One region of the Bradyrhizobium sp. Kon37 genome, then DNA from elsewhere that is predicted to be linked to it. Evidence: predicted binding sites of a transcription regulator. Region 1 holds the regulator's gene; each other region holds the start of a gene.
The links. The regulator LexA, encoded in region 1, represses DNA repair genes until DNA is damaged. The targets are predictions, from matches to a motif close to TGTTCNNNNTGTGTTCNG.
Positions count from the first base shown of each region.

Region 2: a site for LexA is predicted at 1,634-1,651, ahead of AC0L3J_RS00830 (DNA recombination protein RmuC). Genes of this name have one in related genera too.
Region 3: a site for LexA is predicted at 1,277-1,294, ahead of recA (recombinase RecA). Genes of this name have one in related genera too.

Region 1 is NZ_JBVVOY010000029.1:21,639-24,915, reverse strand. It holds gene AC0L3J_RS32670 (molybdopterin molybdotransferase MoeA) at 95-1,306, shown strand; gene lexA (transcriptional repressor LexA) at 1,482-2,183, shown strand; gene AC0L3J_RS32660 (hypothetical protein) at 2,679-3,113, shown strand.
Region 2 is NZ_JBVVOY010000001.1:150,656-153,932, forward strand. It holds gene fmt (methionyl-tRNA formyltransferase) at 1-852, opposite strand, end outside; gene def (peptide deformylase) at 987-1,511, opposite strand; gene AC0L3J_RS00830 (DNA recombination protein RmuC) at 1,683-2,882, shown strand; gene AC0L3J_RS00835 (AmpG family muropeptide MFS transporter) at 3,063-3,277, shown strand, end outside.
Region 3 is NZ_JBVVOY010000007.1:61,406-64,682, forward strand. It holds gene AC0L3J_RS16495 (DUF2798 domain-containing protein) at 1-195, shown strand, start outside; gene AC0L3J_RS16500 (hypothetical protein) at 924-1,091, opposite strand; gene recA (recombinase RecA) at 1,369-2,457, shown strand; gene AC0L3J_RS16510 (hypothetical protein) at 2,561-3,277, shown strand, end outside.

The sequences.
Region 1 (3,277 bases):
CTGCGCCCGCTTAGCCGTTTTTGCCTCTGCGCCCGCGCTCGGCTAGAAGACGTGCGGAACATTCGCCCGAACGTGCCGAGCAGGAGTTTTCGCCGTGGCCTTGATGCCGGTTTCTGACGCGCTTGCCGCGGTGCTGGCGGGTGCAGAGCCGCTGCCGGAAGAAATGATTTCCCTCGACGAGGCCTACCATCGCGTGCTCGCGCGTGACGTCGCGGCGCGGCGCACGCAGCCGCCGCAGGCGATGTCGGCGATGGACGGCTACGCGGTGCGCGCGGCCGATGCCGCGACGATCGATTCGGAACTCACCGTCATCGGCGAAGTCGCGGCAGGCCGACCGTTCGCGGGGACGGTCGGCGCCGGCGAGGCCGTGCGGATCTTCACCGGCGGCGTCGTTCCCTTTGGCGCGGACGCCGTCGTGATCCAGGAGGACACGGTCGCCGCCGGCAAGCGTATCACGATCAAAGAAGCCGCCATCGCCGGACGGCACATCCGCGCCGCCGGCGTCGATTTCCGCGAGGGCGACGTGCTCCTGCGCAAGGGAAGTCGTCTCACCGAGCGCGACCTCGCGCTCGCCGCCGGGATGAACCATCCGCACCTTGCCGTTTTCAGGCGTCCGAGGGTCGCGATTCTCGCCACCGGCGACGAGCTGGTGATGCCGGGCACCACGCCCGGCCACGGCCAGATCGTCTACTCCAACGGCTACGCCCTGCACGCGCTCGCCCGCAGCGAGGGCGCCGAGACCATCGACCTTGGTATTGCCGCCGACACGCTGGAGGCGACCACCGCCGGCATCCGCCGCGCCCGCGAGAGCGGCGCCGACATCCTGATCACGACCGGCGGCGCATCGGTCGGCGACCACGATCTGGTCCAGCAGGCACTGAGGGAGGAAGGCATCGCACTGGCGTTCTGGAAGATCGCGATGCGGCCAGGCAAGCCGATGATGCACGGGCGGCTCGGCGCAATGGGGGTGATCGGCCTGCCGGGCAATCCCGTGTCGTCCTACGTGTGCGCTTTCCTGTTCATGGTGCCGCTGATTCGCGCCCTGTCGGGCCGTTCGGTGATTCACCATCGCCGTGAACGCGCCGTGCTCGGCCGCGAAATCGGCGCCAACGACCAGCGCGAGGACTATCTGCGCGCGCATCTGGAGGAGCGTGACGATGGCACGCGCGTCGTTCTTCCCGTCAATCATCAGGACTCTTCGCTGCTTGCGAATCTCGCTGCAGCACAGGTACTTCTCGTGCGCGCACCGTTCGCGCCGAAGGCCGAGGCCGGCACGGCTTGCGAAGTGTTGCGGCTCCCCGTCTGAGCGTCCCGCAATGCGCGTTCCGCGAACTTTGCTCTGTTCACGGTAAATTAAGCAGTTGCGGAACATGTATCGAACATATAGTGTCCGTTCATGATTTGTTTCGAGTATGTAGCGGCTTATTGCCGAACTCTGCGTCTCGGAATCGGACGACATCAACCGGGGGACTTTGGTCGAGATGTTAACGCGCAAACAATACGAGCTTCTGCGGTTCATCAGTGAACGTCTGAAGGAAAGCGGCGTGCCGCCCTCCTTCGACGAGATGAAGGATGCGCTCGATCTGCGCTCGAAGTCGGGCATCCATCGCCTGATCACGGCGCTCGAGGAGCGTGGCTTCATCCGACGCCTGCCCAACCGCGCCCGTGCGATTGAAGTCATCAAGCTGCCGGAGCTCCAGGCAGCCGCCGGCAGCCGCCGCGGCTTCACGCCGAGCGTCATCGAGGGCAATCTCGGCAAGGTGCGTGCGAGCTCCAGCCTGCCCGCGGACGACGGCGAACGTCCCGTCGCGGTGCCGGTGATGGGCCGCATCGCGGCCGGCACGCCGATCGAGGCGTTGCAGACCCGCAGCCATACGATCAGCGTGCCGCCCGACATGCTCGGCTCGGGCGAGCATTACGCGCTCGAAGTGCGCGGTGATTCCATGGTCGAGGCCGGCATCCTCGACGGCGACATGGCGCTGATCCAGCGCAACGAGAGCGCCGATACAGGCGACATCGTGGTGGCGCTGATCGACGACGAGGAAGCGACGCTGAAGCGCTTCCGCCGCCGCGGCGCCTCGATCGCGCTCGAGCCCGCCAACGCAGCCTATGAGGTCCGCATCCTGCCGCCCAACCGGGTGAAGATTCAAGGCAAGCTGATCGGGCTTTACCGGAAGTACTGATACCGGGAGTCCTTGATACCGGGAGTCCTTAATATCGGGAGTACTTCATACCGGAGGTGCCTGGCGCCTCGCGCGCTTCCTACCGGCATCGCCGGTCAGCGATTGGAGCGGATCATCGTCGTCTCCGGCTGGGTAGTCTTTCTGGTTCTGCACAGACTATCCGGCCCCTCCTTCGGCGCTGGCTCCTCGCGACGCCCACGAAACAGCACCGCTTCAAACGGCACCGCTTCGCGGCTCGAGTGTTCGAGGAAACACCATCCAGCGATCAAGCTCGACCGTTGCAGTTAAGCCGGCGATATTCGCGCACGCGCCTCCCGAATGCATCGCAACTCGCTTTGTTCCTATTGAATTCGGGAAAGATAATGTGATCGCGGCTCCCGGAAACCAGCCGCAGATTTGCCCACAACCAAGCAGAGCGTTCATGCTTCAACTCTGATAGAGGCCTGCGCCTCGATTAAGAGACGCGGGTTGCTATCCCAGCATGAGGAGCACCCGATGTGTGACTACAGCCTGCATGCCGTCGCGTCGCGCCCCGCCGAAGTCGGCGAGACGATCGTCACGACAAGCTTCCGCGGCACCTCGACGCGCGGCTTCGCCTCGGCAGCCGATCCGTCTGTTGCCGTCTGCCTGCTGCCGGGAACGGAGCTCGCCTTCGCCGACGACGTTCGCTACGACAATCGCTGGATCTGGACGCGCACCATCAATTCCCGCGTGGGCAAGTTCGGCAAGATCGACCCGCACGTTCCCGACCGCCATCATGATGCGATCGAATTCCCGGACGGCAAATACGTGCTGGTGACGCAGCTCGTCGAAGGCCAGCGCGCGACCGTTCTGCAACTGCCGGTGACTCAGTCGGTCACCGAGCGCGAGCACAAGGCGCAGATTACCGCCGACCGGCAGCCGACCGTCAGGCACCTGCCGATCGGCTGACACAGCCGCCTCCGGCTACGAGGTCGGGGGTCAGGATTGAATTGCCATCGCCGGCCGTGGCCGGCGAGATGGTACGGCTTGCGTCCGCGAAATCCAATCGGATGGACCAAGCCCGCACCTCTCCGCCGCACGAAGTTTGAGCCGCCCTGCCTGAATTTTGAACG
Region 2 (3,277 bases), on a different contig from region 1:
TTCGCGCTGGAGCTCGAGAAGGCGGATTGCGCCCTCGCCGCAGGCGATGGTGAGGTGATCGTCGAGCACCTCGCCGGGTGCGCCCGCGCCTTTCGCCAGCTCGCAGCGCAGGATTTTTACCCGCGCATTCTCAAGCTCGGCCCAGGCGCCGGGAAACGGCGACAGGCCGTGGATATGGCGCAGCACCTCGCGCGCGGGCCTGGTCCAGTCGATCCGCGCTTCGGCCTTGTCGATCTTGGCGGCATAGGTGACGCCGTCCTCACTCTGCTGCTTGAGCTGAAGCCCGCCGCGGGCGAGCGCGGCCATGGCGCGCACCATCAGATCGGCACCGAGCCGGGACAGACGATCGTGCAGATCGAGCGCGGTCATATTGTCCGTGATCGCGAGCCGTTCCGCCATGGCGACGTCGCCGGTGTCCAACCCGACATCCATCTTCATCACCATCACGCCGCTCTCGGCATCGCCGGCCATGATCGCGCGGTTGATGGGAGCGGCGCCGCGCCAGCGTGGCAGCAGCGAGGCGTGCAGATTATAGCAGCCGAGCTTTGGCGCATCGAGGATCGCCTGCGGCAGGATCATGCCATAGGCGACGACGACGGCCGCATCAGCGTCGAAGGCGCGAAATTCTTCCAGCGCCTCCGGCGTCTTCAGCGTCTTCGGCGTCAGCACGGGCACGCCAAGCTTTCGCGCGGCCTCTTCCACCGGGGTCGGCTGCAATTGCAGGCCGCGCCGGCCGCCGGGCTTGGGCGCGCGCGTATACACGGCCGCGATCTCGTGGCCATGCGCGACGAGCTCGAGCAGCGTCGGCACGGAGAAATCGGGCGTGCCCATGAAGATCAGGCGGAGGGGCATGTGGCGGCGCTCGGTAAGGATGGTTTCTCCGTCATGCCCGGGCTTATCCCGGGCATCCACGGTCTTGGCGACAAAGCAAGCAAGGCGTGGATGGCCGGGTCAAGCCCGGCCATGACGACGAGAGAGAACCCTACTCACTCCGCGCGCTTGGCGGCTTTCTCGAACTTCTTCAGCACGCGGTCGCGCTTGAGCTTTGACAGATAGTCGACGAACAGCACGCCGTTGAGATGGTCGATCTCGTGCTGGATGCAGGTGGCGTAGAGGCCTTCCGCGTCCTCCTCGTGCACCTTGCCGTCCAGATCCATGTAGCGCACCCGCACCTTCGCGGGACGCTCGACCTCCTCGTAATATTCGGGGATCGACAGGCAGCCTTCCTCGTAGACCGACAGGTCCTCCGAGGAGGAGAGGATTTCCGGATTGATGAAGACGCGCGGCTCGGGCTTGGTCTCGCCGTCCTGGTCGGGCTTGGCGAGGTCCATGGTGATCAGCCGCAGCGGCTGCGCGATCTGGATCGCCGCGAGCCCGATGCCGGGCGCGTCGTACATGGTCTCGAACATGTCGTCGGCAAGCTTGCGGATCTCCGGCGTGACCTTCTCGATCGGCTTGGAGACCAGACGCAGCTGCTTGTCGGGCAGGATGATGATTTCTCTGAGGGCCATGGCCGCGATTTAAGCCGGGCGTTCGATGCGGTCAATCCGGCCGGGAACCCCGTTAACCCTCCGCTAACCATAAAACTTCGGGTTTCGTTAACCATAAAAATTAACGGGGCATTTACCCTAAATGTTCGCTATTCGTTCGTGCCGCCGAGCGAATCGGCTAGAAGCAGGGGCATGAACGAGATCATTTTCATGCTCGGCGACTGGTCGGTGCGCACCGTGGACGCGCTGATCGGCTTCGGCGCCCTGGTCCTCATCCTGATGGTGGTGATCGCCGTCGTGATCGCGCGCTCCGGGCGGCGCGGGGCGGAACTCGCGATGGCCAACGCCATCCGCGCCGACGAACTCGAGGAGCGCATCAGCCAGATGCTGCATGCCCAGAGCGAGGCTTCGGGGCGGGTCGACGCCATGACCCAGACGCTGGCCGGCCGCCAGGCCGACATGGCACGCGCGGTCAACGAGCGGCTGGATTCGGTGACCCACCGCGTCGGCCAGTCCATGGAGCACACCACCCGCAACACCATGGAGAGCCTGCGCGCGCTGCACGAGCGGCTCGGCATCATCGACAGCGCGCACAAGAACCTCACCGACCTCACCACGCAGGTGACGACCCTGCGCGACGTGCTCGCCAACAAGCAGTCGCGCGGCGCCTTCGGTCAGGCGCGGATGGAGGCGATCGTCCAGGACGGTCTGCCGAAGGGCGCCTACGAGTTCCAGTTCACGCTCTCGACCGGCAAGCGTCCGGACTGCGTCGTGTTCCTGCCCGACCAGCGGCCGCTCTGCATCGACGCGAAATTTCCGCTGGAGGCGATGACCGCGCTGCATGACGCGCGCAGCGACGAGGAAAAGCGGATCGCCACGCAGCGGCTGCGCGGCGACGTCATGAAGCATGTCAGCGACATCGCCGAAAAATATCTCGTCGCCGGCGAGACCCAGGACATGGCGCTGATGTTCGTGCCGTCGGAATCGGTCTACGCCGAAATCCACGACGGTTTCGACGACGTGATCCAGAAGGCGTATCGCGCCCGCGTCGTGCTGGTGTCGCCGTCGCTTTTGATGCTGGCGATCCAGGTGATGCAGCAGATCATGAAGGACGCGCGCATGCGCGACGCCGCCGACCAGATCCGCACCGAGGTGATCAAGCTCGGCGACGACCTCGGCCGCCTGCGCGATCGCGTGCTCAAGCTGCAGAAGCACTTTGCCGACGCCAACGAAGACGTGCGGCAGGTACTGATCTCCGCCGACAAGATCGAGAAGCGCGCCGGGCGCATCGAAGAGCTCGATTTCAGCAAGAGCGATGCGCCGGAAGCACCGCATCTGGTCGCGACCGGCGCTGCCGAGCTGTTCCCGCGGAAGCTCCAGGCGGGGGAGTGACTTTCCTTACCTCGCCCCGCTTGCGGGGAGAGGTCGGATCGCCCTTGCGATCCGGGTGAGGGGGTACAGGTCTCACAACCATCTCATTTGTGGAGAGAGGCCCCTCACCCCGACCCTCTCCCCGTCAGAACGGGGAGAGGGAGAAGAGGCAGCGCTCCCAGAATCTGCTAACACCCCGCCATGACCGCACCCGACGCGACCTCCCCTGCCGGCTCCGGCACGGCCCCCACCTCCTGGCGTGACAGCCTTGCCGTTTACCTGCAGCCGCGGGTGCTGATCGTGCTGTTCCTCGGCTTCTCGTCCGGGCTGCCGCTGGCGCTGTCGGGCTCGACGCTGCTGGTGTGGATGCGGGAATCGGGCGTCGATCTCAAGACCATCGGGCTGTTTGCGCTGGT
Region 3 (3,277 bases), on a different contig from region 1:
TCGCTGGTCGCCGCGGGCATCGCCAGCTTTCCCGCAGGGAACGCGCTGGACTTCCTCGCGCACTGGATGGTGTCGTGGCTGATCGCATGGGCGGCGATGCTGCCGATCGTGCTGCTCGCGGCGCCGGCGATCCGCGCCTTCTCGCTGCGGCTGACGCAGGAGGAGGGCGGCTCGCAAACCGGCCGGCCGGCATGAAAATCGACAAAGAAATCGGCAAGGAAATCAGCATGAAAAAACCCCGCTTGGAAGAACCAAGCGGGGAGAAGGTTATTGGAGGCTGAGGTGCTGGGCTGCAACACCATAGCCAGGCGACCCTAGCCGGCTCAGCTTACGACAGCCTGACAAGGCCCGCGACGGCGGCAGCGAAAGCCGGAGCTCGGGGGCCGCAGACTGGCCCCGCACCGGTCCCAATTTCGACATCCGTTCGCACAACTCAGGACACAACCGCAGGCGAGATTCCGCAGCGACGGTGCTGCCATGGGGGAAACGTGGCGCACCGGCAACGGGGTGGCATCATGGACAACGTAGAGCGGTCATTCGCCGCCGCGACGGCGGCTGGCTTCGTAGTGCTGGTGATCGGCATCGGGTTGCTGGTTCTGCTGTAGGTGATGTTGAGTGCCGGGACGGCTCCGGGGTGGAAAGGCCCATGCGCGCCTTTCAAAAACACGAAAACAACCCCATGCACAGTAGCCTGCCGGAAAATTCCGTCGTTCAATCAATGAGTTAGTGGTAGTATTTAGATACCTTATCGCCTCGGATTTCACCTCCAAGGCCCCTGCGAATCCCTATTCCCGTGCCGATCTCCGTGAGATCAATGGCGGTCGCTCGGGCACCGTCGCCAGCGCGGTCCCGGCGCCAAACACCGCCGCCTGCCGAGTCGGTAGGCCTGCTCGGTCAGCTCCTAAGCCCTCGTCGTGGCCGCTTTAGTGAACCTTGATCGCGTCCAGCGGCAAACGGAGCTCGGCGGCACGCTCTTCGCGGTCCTTCTTGCGGAACTCGTTTTCCTTGCGCTCGAACTTGCGCATCTCCTCCTGCGCCGCCTCCAGCAGTGGATTGCGCCGGCTCGTATCGTGATGCGTGTTGTTCGTCATGACTGAGGTCCCCAGAGTTGCGGTCCCGTCCAAGACTCCCATGCAAGAGTCCCATCCCAGAGAAGGCCGCAGACCGCGAAAAGGTTCGGTGCCGCAGGATTACGGAATTCTGACGGCGCGCAGGGCATCCGTCTTTGATGCGCGTCATTTAACGCGCAAATCCCCAAAAGAACATATTGCGAACCTAGAACAAATAGGGTACATTGATTTTATCGCCGCGCCGCCCCGCCAGCCGTTTGTCCCTCTAGCGAATCCTCGCCATAAGGAGCACGACCCAATGTCCACCACTGCCCTGCGTATCGTCGAAGGATCTTCCATGGACAAGAGTAAAGCTCTGGCCGCCGCGCTCTCCCAGATCGAGCGGCAGTTCGGCAAGGGCTCGGTGATGAAGCTCGGCAAGAACGACCGTTCGATGGACGTCGAGGCGGTCTCCTCGGGCTCGCTCGGGCTCGATATCGCGCTCGGGATCGGCGGCCTGCCGAAGGGGCGCGTCGTGGAGATCTACGGGCCGGAATCCTCGGGTAAGACCACGCTGGCGCTGCACACGGTGGCGGAAGGGCAGAAGAAGGGTGGCATCTGCGCCTTCATCGACGCCGAGCACGCGCTCGACCCGGTCTATGCGCGCAAGCTGGGCGTGAACATCGACGAGCTCCTGATCTCGCAGCCGGACACCGGCGAGCAGGCGCTGGAAATCTGCGACACGCTGGTGCGCTCCGGCGCGGTCGACGTGCTGGTGATCGATTCGGTCGCGGCGCTGGTGCCGAAGGCCGAGCTCGAGGGCGAGATGGGCGATGCGCTGCCGGGTCTGCAGGCTCGTCTGATGAGCCAGGCGCTGCGCAAGCTGACGGCGTCCATCAACAAGTCCAATACCATGGTGATCTTCATCAACCAGATCCGCATGAAGATCGGTGTGATGTACGGCTCGCCGGAAACCACCACCGGCGGCAACGCGCTGAAATTCTATGCCTCCGTCCGCCTCGATATCCGCCGCATCGGCGCGATCAAGGAGCGCGACGAAGTGGTCGGCAACACCACGCGCGTCAAGGTCGTCAAGAACAAGCTGGCGCCGCCCTTCAAGCAGGTCGAGTTCGACATCATGTACGGCGAGGGCGTCTCCAAGATGGGCGAGATCCTCGATCTCGGCGTCAAGGCCGGCATCGTCGAGAAATCCGGCGCCTGGTTCTCCTATGACAGCCAGCGTCTTGGCCAGGGCCGCGAGAATTCGAAAGCATTCCTGAAGGCCAACCCGGACATCACCGCCAAGATCGAGACCTCGATCCGCCAGAACTCCGGCCTGATCGCCGAGCAGATTCTCGCCGGCAGCCCCGAGCGTGACGCCGACGGCGAAGAGCCGGGCGACGAGTAAGCTTCAACAGTAGAGTTTTTCGCGAGGAGCGGGCGCTGAGGACGTTGAGTTGCCGACGTCTTCGGCGCCTGTTTCGTTTTGCGTGGGGGCACCGGGTGGTGCGATGAAGCGTCTGATCTTGACCAGTTCGTCCGGAGGCCAGCTCGCACGGTCCGGGCTGGCGGAGCTTGTCATCTCATCCTCGTTTCACTTTGAGTGGGGACCGCTGCCCTCGCCCGAGAAGCTCGCAGCCTATTTCGCGCCGCGTTCGGCGAATCTCGGGCCTGGTGATCATTGGTCTGATTGGGGCATCCGCTGGCCCAAGAGCATCAAGGATCGCAAAGACTTGTCCCTTGCGGACTTCTGCGAGCAATATGACGTGGTTGAACTTTGGTTCGACCCAGCTCCCCGGGATCAATTGCAGCTCGTCTGCCTGCTGGACCACCTCAGCTCCTGCTCCTCACTGGTGCCAAAACTTCGACTTCGACTTGTCTCATCCGAGCTGACGACAGCACACGGTGAGGATCTCGCTGCGTCCGAGCCGCACATCCATGTCGTGCCTGTTAGGGCCCAGGAGTTCGAGACTGCCCGGTTGGCGTGGTCGGCCTACCGTGCGATGAGCCCTGAGGCGTGCGTCGATCTCCTTCACCAGGATCTCAGTGCATTGCTGATGCTGCGCCCGGCCTTGCTCGATCTTTTGGCAGAACTGCCGTCGCCTGCGACCGGACTCGGTGCGACCGAGATGCGGTTCTTGGAGATGCTTGCCAGAGGGTTTGCGAACACGGGTGCGTTGTTTCACCTGCGCTCGCATCGGCGCACGTTCGTGTTTGGAGAGACTGAG